Regions from separate parts of the Ornithinibacillus proteolyticus genome, predicted to be linked through region 1. Evidence: a T-box and tRNA genes for the amino acid it is inferred to sense, from the RefSeq annotation. Region 1 holds a T-box; the other holds one or more tRNA genes.

Region 1 (4,213 bases):
GAAATCAATAAGCCCTTCTAATGGTAAGAAGATTTCAGCACCCGTAATAACTGCTGTCATTGCTTTTTCAGGAGCATCTACTTTAGATGCAATAACAAGCTCGCTAGGGTTACAGAATCGTTCTAGATAGCCACGATTATGTTCAAGTTCTTTGACGATTGCCTCATCCTTCGCTTGAATTAACAGGCTAATTTGCTTCGACATTGGTGTATCGACTTCGGCACGGATATTACGTACTGCCTTAATAATCGACACAAGACGCTTCATTTCTTCCGATGCCTTTTCATCATGGAAGTCTTCCTGAACCTTAGGCCATTCAGCAATCGTAATGGATTCCCCTTGATGTGGTAGCTTCTGCCATATTTCTTCGGTAATGAATGGCATGAATGGGTGTAGTAGACGCATAGTCTGATCTAGCACATAGGCTAATACCGACTGTGTCGTCTTCTTCGCCTGGTCATCTTCCCCATATAATGGAAGCTTAGCCATCTCAATATACCAATCACACAATTCATCCCAGATAAAGTTATGAAGATGTCTTCCTGCTTCACCAAACTCATACTTATCGGTGTTACGTGTTACTTGGTCGATGGTTTCATTTAATCGTGTTAGAATCCATTTATCTGCTAAAGATAACTCACCAGTTAAATCAATATCTTCATACGTAAATCCTTCTAAATTCATTAGAGAGAAACGAGAAGCATTCCAGATTTTATTAGCAAAATTCCAGGTTGATTCTACTTTTTCCCAATAGAAACGCATATCCTGGCCTGGTGAAGTCCCTGTTAATAAGAAATAACGTAGTGAATCTGCACCGTATTTCTCGATGACATCCATTGGATCTACACCATTCCCAAGTGACTTACTGAACTTTCTACCTTCTGAATCACGAATTAACCCATGGAGTAATACATCTTTAAATGGTCGTTTTCCAGTGAACTCTTTCGATTGAAATGCCATACGAGCCACCCAGAAAAAGATAATATCATAACCTGTGATTAAAACATCTGTAGGGAAATAACGTTTGAAATCCTCAGCCTCTTCATTTGGCCAACCCATTGTAGAGAATGGCCATAATGCGCTGGAGAACCATGTGTCTAATACATCCTCATCTTGCTCCCAATTCTCTATATCACTAGGCGCTTCTTTTCCAACGTATAATTCTCCTGTTTCTTTATGATACCATGCTGGAATACGATGTCCCCACCATAATTGACGACTAATACACCAGTCACGAATATTTTCCATCCAGTTTAAATATGTTCGTTCAAAGCGTTCTGGAACAAAGTTAATTCGTTCCTCAGTATTTTGCATTTCTAATACAGAATCAGCAAGTGGCTGCATTTTTACAAACCATTGTGTAGATAAATACGGTTCAACAACTGCCCCACTCCGTTCTGAATGTCCGACTTGATGAACATGTTCTTCGATTTTGAAAAGGACACCCATATCCTGTAGGTCTTTAACAATTTGCTTACGACATTCAAAACGGTCCATGCCTTCATATTTGCCTGCATTTTCATTCATGGTGCCATCTTCATTCATTACGAGCACACGCTCAAGATTATGACGATTTCCTATTTCAAAATCATTAGGATCATGAGCTGGGGTAATTTTAACTGCACCAGACCCAAATTCCATATCAACATATTCATCAGCAATAATCTGGATTTCACGGCCAACAATCGGTAGAACTACTGTTTTACCAATTAGGTGTTGATAGCGTTCATCTTTCGGGTTTACAGCAACCGCAGTATCACCAAGCATCGTTTCTGGTCTTGTTGTCGCAATTTCAATTGTTTCATCACTATCTTTAATTGGATATTTCATATGATAGAAATTGCCGTTTACTTCTTTATAAATAACTTCAATGTCTGATAGAGCCGTTTTTGTTTCTGGATCCCAGTTAATGATGTATTTACCACGGTAAATTAGTCCTTTTTCATATAGCTTTACAAACACTTCCTTAACAGCTTCTGATAAGCCTTCATCGAGTGTAAAGCGTTCTCTTGAATAATCTAACCCTAGACCTAATTTTTCCCACTGAGATCTTATAAAGGACGCGTATTCTTCCTTCCAATCCCAAGCTTTTTGTAGGAATTTTTCTCGACCAAGCTCATAACGGTTTGTGCCTTCTTCTTTCAGTCGTGCTTCTACTTTCGCCTGTGTCGCAATCCCTGCATGATCCATACCTGGTAACCATAGTACATCATAGCCTTGCATCCGTTTCATACGGGAAATGGTATCTTGCATTGTTGTATCCCATGCATGACCAAGGTGTAGGCGGCCTGTCACGTTAGGCGGTGGAATTACGATAGAGAATGGTTCTTTTTCTGGATCACCAGTTGCTTCAAAGTATTTCCCATCTAGCCAGAACTTATAGCGGTCTTGCTCTACTGCTTGTGGGTCGTATTTCGGTGGTAGAGTTGTGTTGTTTTCTTCCATTAATATCAGCCTCCTTTAAAGTTAAGGGTAATGTGATTTCCTAGCCACTAAAAATACAATCATGATTAGGCCTTTATCAAAATGAAATCAAAGATTTACCCTAGAATAAAAAAACCCTTTCCATCCTAAATAAAGGACGAAAAGGGTTGGATTTCCGTGGTACCACCTTTGTTTACAGGAATATATTCCTGTACACTCATTGTTTGATATCGGTTATGAACCGGCAAGCTCCTACTACTAATTCAGAGCTGCTGCATCAAGGGCGACCTTCCAAAACGTTTACCTAGAAAACTCTCACCACTGTTTTCCTCTCTTTGAGGTAACTATTCTGTACTCTTCCCTCTCATATGCTTTCGTATATGATTATTTTCTTATTTTAGCCAATTTTAATCCTAAAATCAACTATTATTTAGATAATGGCACGAAGTAGCTTGGTTTATACATATAGTATTAAAAAAAGAAGTATTTGGTGCATTCTTTATGGAGGTGATGACATATGGCAAGATATTATCGTTACCGATTACCACCATGGGCTAGAAAGTGCTTAATTATTGCCGAACAGATTACACTACCGATACTTATTTTCCAATTAATCCGAACTATTTTTCTCCCAACAACTTTTGATGTCTTACTAACTTTATTGTTAGCAGGAATTTATATTGCTTTTTATTTGAAGTGGATTTAATCCTCACTGCTACTTTCATCCAGTGTTACCATTTCAAATTCCTCCTCCACAAATATAGAAAAACGTATCCCAAACATTAATTGACGATGATATCGCTGTAACTTTACTACTAGTTCCATCATGCTGTTAGAAGATTTATCTTCCACATACGAATCGATGGCGCTTATATAATCTGAAGGATCCAGTAAATAAAGCGCTAATAGTGTTAGTTCGTGATTTTCCAATTGGTTTTCATCTGTATAAAACTTTAATTGTTCCAACAAAGGCCCTTCCTCTGTATCATGGTATAAGGTTTTATGCTTCCATATTAAAGTCAAATCTACAATGGGGTGGTTATAAGTTGCCTTCTCCCAGTTAATGAAATACATCTGATTCCCATGAAGAACATGGGAATCTTTCACATTTCCATGACAGAGACATACTTGCCACTCTGCTAATTCTTCAAGGGATTCTAGGTATTGATCTAGTCGCTTCTCTACAATATAAAAGACTTGTACAAGGTCACGGTACTGTGTACAAACTAATAATTCGACCGGTGACATAAAATGTTTCGATTCAAAACTTTCTACATGAGCTAGTAGCTTCTTTCTTAGCTCCATTATTTGTTTTTTATAGACGAGAAAATTTTCCCGTGCTTGTTCCAGTTCTTTCTCGTTTAACTGTAGTGTTTTCCTCGTTTTCGCATGAATATACCCAAGGTGTTGATATACTTTTCCAATAGAAGGATGTTGATGACTTGTTTCGATCCAGGGGGTTAAATAATAGATATCCTCTCCATCCTTCGTAAATAGTTTGCCTTTTTGGTTTACATATACTGGTAAGATATGTTGTATATTCTGGGCATGTGCCGTATGGTAGATGTCTAACCATAATGGAACTTTTTCTTCTTGTAAATTACTTCGCTTTAATGCATATTGCTGTTTATTACCTTGAATATGATATAGACGTTCGGTTACTTTTTCTATATCAACAGGAAAGACATGATACGATTCTAGAATTCGCCGAACATTCTCCAAGAGCTTCACCACCTATAATGTATCCCATTAATATGAGGCTTTAGACAATAACATAGGATAAAACGAA
Region 2 (4,213 bases), on a different contig from region 1:
TCATCTCCCCAGTAGCGCCAGCAGCTATCGCAACAGATCGAGAATGCAGGGCCATATGACCTTTTTGAATTCCATCTGTTACTAGAGCTTTTAAAGCACCGAGATTTTGTGCTAAACCTACTGCAACAATAATTTGTGCAAGCTCGGAAGCAGATTCTATATTTAACATTTTATGCGCTAATTGTGAAATCGGATGTACACGAATCGCTCCACCTACTGTGCCAATAGACATTGGTAATTCTAATTCTCCTACCAAATTACCCTCCTGATCAACTGACCATTTCGTCATGGAACGATAACTTCCAAAACGTGATGCATAGGCATGAGCTCCCGCTTCAACCGCACGCCAATCATTACCAGTCGCAATGACAACTGGATCAATGCCATTCATAATCCCTTTATTATGTGTTACTGCCCGGTATGGGTCAGAGTCTGCGAATTCAAATGCATGCACTACACCATCGCGCACTTCTTCACCAGAGTATTCGCCTGTAGTTAATAATTTAGGGGGGATAACACATGTAGCCTTTGCGACACAGCGATCAGCAAGATTAGATAAAATACGTAGGTATACTTTACCTGCCGTAAGCTCTTCGACTGTCGGAGCCAACGATTCAACCATAGTGTTTATAATATTGGCACCCATTGCGTCACATGTATCAATATATAAATGTAATACAAGCATTGTTCCGTAGCTGGAACCAGGTGAATCATTTAGAATACGTACATCTAAATCCCTTGCTCCCCCACCTCTGGCTACAATACTAGGATAAGCAGCATTAGCTGCCTCTATTAATTCATTTTTAGCTTCTAACAATACATTCTTTGCAGCATCGAAATCTGGACAACCAACTACTTGGATTTGTCCAATCATGACTCTATCTGAAGCTTCTGTTTTAAAACCACCTGCATCTCTTACAATTTTAGCAATGTGACTTGCAGAAGCGACAATTGATGGTTCCTCAACAACCATTGGTATTATATAGTCTTTCCCGTTAATTAAGAAGTTCAATCCTAATCCTAACGGAAGTGGGAATGTTCCTATAACATTCTCAATCATTTTATCTGCAGTATCGATTGGTAATGCCTCCTGTGATGTTAAGACGCTTAAGTCATCTTCAGATAGCTCAAGTGCCTCCTGCAACAGCTCTCTTCGTTCTTCAACTGTTCTTTTATAAAATCCAGGAATCCTAGAAGATCTCATACCAACCATCCTTTAATAGTATCTATTTATTTAGTAAGAACTTGTTTCATTCTTTATTTTATATAAAGAATTACTCTATCTATTATGTTAAAAAACAGTATAAAATGCAAATAAAAAAAAAAGGTTACGAAAGAATCGTAACCTTGCATGATTTCACGTATTTATATGATGAGCCATGAAGGATTCGAACCTTCGACCCTCTGATTAAAAGTCAGATGCTCTACCGACTGAGCTAATGGCTCATGTTATCAAGTGGTTCTAAGTTAGTCTGAGCGTTTTTATATAATCGGCGGCTTCTTTGTGTTCCATAAATAAAAAAGTCCCAGAAAATAAAAAAAGCTGGGCTACCAGGATTCGAACCTGGGAATCACGGGACCAAAACCCGTTGCCTTACCGCTTGGCTATAGCCCAATAATGTAAATGGTGGAGGGGGGCAGATTCGAACTGCCGAACCCGAAGGAGCGGATTTACAGTCCGCCGCGTTTAGCCACTTCGCTACCCCTCCATATAGTTAACATATTAATATGTTTTTATACAAAAAAATGGTGCCGGCCAGAGGACTTGAACCCCCAACCTACTGATTACAAGTCAGTTGCTCTACCAATTGAGCTAGGCCGGCATGGTATTAACTCACCTATTCATTTTATCACGCTTGCCTGATGACCCCTGTATCTTCCAGCATATTCATGGATGTGTATGCTTCGGGGTTACTCGTAGCTGATTCGGTAGAAGTATTGCTCGTTGCTCTACCAATTGAGCTAGGCCGGCATGGTGAAGAACTATCTAGGTTTAAATGGTGGAGGATGCAGGGCTCGAACCTGCGACCCCCTGCTTGTAAGGCAGGTGCTCTCCCAGCTGAGCTAATCCTCCACATGGTGACCCGTACGGGATTCGAACCCGTGTTACCGCCGTGAAAGGGCGGTGTCTTAACCGCTTGACCAACGGGCCAGTTCATTTATTCAACTTGTCTTAGCAGTCAACGAATTTTATTATATACAGATTTCTACACTTTGTAAAGAGAAAAATGATATTTTTTTATAAAAAATTTTCATCCCCCGTAAAACCCTTGATACACAAGGGAGTATCCCCCTAATAAAATTAATAAATTAAGAAATAAATTGGTTTTTCATTTAAAAAGTGATAAATTATAGTTAGGTACTAATAGTTAATCACAATGGAGGTTCCAAATGACTGAACTATTAAAGGATAAAAACATTGTTGTTATGGGTGTTGCCAACGAAAGAAGTATTGCATGGGGTATTACAAAATCACTCCATAATGCTGGAGCAAACCTTATATTTACTAACAGGCAAGAAAGATCGTATAAAAAACTAACTAAGTTATTAGAACAAAATGATATCGAGGCTAAACTCATCGTTACCTGTGATGTTGCGGACGATGCAAGTATAAGCAACGCTTTTAATGAGATAAAAGAAAAGGTTGGGGTTATACACGGACTTGTCCATGCCGTCGCATTTGCAAACCGCGATGAACTGAAAGGTGATTTCAGCGATACATCAAGAGAGGGATTTTTATTAGCACAGGATATTAGTGCATTTTCTTTAGTTGCTGTCACAAAAGCAGCAAAAGAACTAATGACTGAAGGTGGCAGTATCGTTACGCAAACATATTTAGGTTCTGAAAAAGTAATTCCTAACTATAATGTAATGGGAGTTGCCAAAGCTTCTTTAGAAGCAAGTGTTAGATACCTAGCCGAAGATGTTGGAAAACATGGTATTCGCGTAAACGCAGTATCTGCTGGACCTATTCGGACCTTAGCAGCAAAAGGTGTCTCTGGGTTTAACGAGAAACTAGGCATGGTGGAAGAAAAAGCACCTTTACGCCGTAATGTTGACCAGGACCAAGTTGGAGACGCTACCCTATTCTTTATCAGTGACCTTTCTCGTGGTGTAACCGGAGAGGTGCTACATGTCGATTCAGGTTACCACATAATTGGTGGCTAATTTTACTAATCCATAATCAATCATAGACGCTTACTAAAAATGCTTTAGTAAGCGTTGTTTTCTATTTAGATAAGGAAATACAGGGGGGATTTGAATGGGAGAGTGGTTTGCTAGTAAGGCAGTATCATCTTTTCATTTATGGGGGATCCACCACCTATTCATGGTATTCTTATTTATTTTTGGAGTTGTATTACTACTAATTTGCTCCAACAAATGGATTACCAATAAAAGGACATCTAATTTTTTTAGGATGGGGTTATTGATCACCTTAGTTTCCTCTGAACTTAGTTACCAAACATGGGGGATATTAAACGGAAGTTGGAATCCGCGTGAATTCCTTCCCTTTCAACTATGTAGCATAGCGGGAATCCTTACTATGCTTGCACTAACCAAAAATAAGAAAATCATTCAAGTTATCCTATTCATCGGCATTGTACCCTCCTTCCTCGCGGTTGTAACACCAGAATTACACCATGGTTTTCCTCATTTTCGATTTTGGCAGTTTTTTATACACCATTTCATTTTATCCTGGGCTTGTATATTTTTAGTCCTAACATCTAAGATAAAAATCACCTTTAAAAAGACAATAGAGTCCTATCTTTACCTTTTATGTTATGCAGCAATTATCAGATTCTTTATCAATCCAATTTTTGACGCCAATTTTCTTTTCTTAGCTAGAACACCTTCAACCAGTACACCGCTAAATTTTCTCGGAGATGGATTTTGGTACTATTTTAATCTTTGTATGGTTGGGTTACTTGTATTCATAGCCATCTATGGTGTTTATAATGCGCTATATCAATTCAGGAGAAGAAACAGGTGACAACCCCTTCTGAAACACCAATTACGCTTATACAGCCATTTTTGATTAAATAATGAGATACATTATCTAAAGTATATGACCAATAAAAAACTACCACAGACTTTTGGAAAAGTGTATGGTAGTTTTTATTATGCCTATAGAATAGATAGAAATCTTCTACGCAGAATACTTCACGAAACAAATAAAAAAACAACCTAACCTCTTTATTTAGAAGTTAAGCTG

The links. The T-box of region 1 lies ahead of AAIB49_RS14020 (valine--tRNA ligase). A T-box ahead of a tRNA ligase gene usually reads a tRNA of that ligase, here a tRNA-Val.
Region 2: it encodes a tRNA-Val, which carries the amino acid that the T-box ahead of AAIB49_RS14020 (valine--tRNA ligase) is inferred to sense. The anticodon was not compared.

The regions. Positions count from the first base shown of each region.
Region 1 covers NZ_JBCPXV010000031.1:17,771-21,983, forward strand. Annotated here, with positions in the region: gene AAIB49_RS14020 (valine--tRNA ligase) at 1-2,445, opposite strand, end outside; T-box leader at 2,575-2,802, opposite strand; gene AAIB49_RS14025 (hypothetical protein) at 2,942-3,130, shown strand; gene AAIB49_RS14030 (phosphotransferase) at 3,127-4,146, opposite strand.
Region 2 covers NZ_JBCPXV010000064.1:9,873-14,085, forward strand. Annotated here, with positions in the region: gene AAIB49_RS18075 (hydroxymethylglutaryl-CoA reductase, degradative) at 1-1,204, opposite strand, end outside; tRNA gene AAIB49_RS18080 (tRNA-Lys) at 1,374-1,446, opposite strand; tRNA gene AAIB49_RS18085 (tRNA-Gln) at 1,544-1,615, opposite strand; tRNA gene AAIB49_RS18090 (tRNA-Tyr) at 1,626-1,709, opposite strand; tRNA gene AAIB49_RS18095 (tRNA-Thr) at 1,748-1,823, opposite strand; tRNA gene AAIB49_RS18100 (tRNA-Val) at 1,999-2,074, opposite strand; tRNA gene AAIB49_RS18105 (tRNA-Glu) at 2,078-2,152, opposite strand; gene fabI (enoyl-ACP reductase FabI) at 2,392-3,168, shown strand; gene AAIB49_RS20040 (YwaF family protein) at 3,263-3,991, shown strand.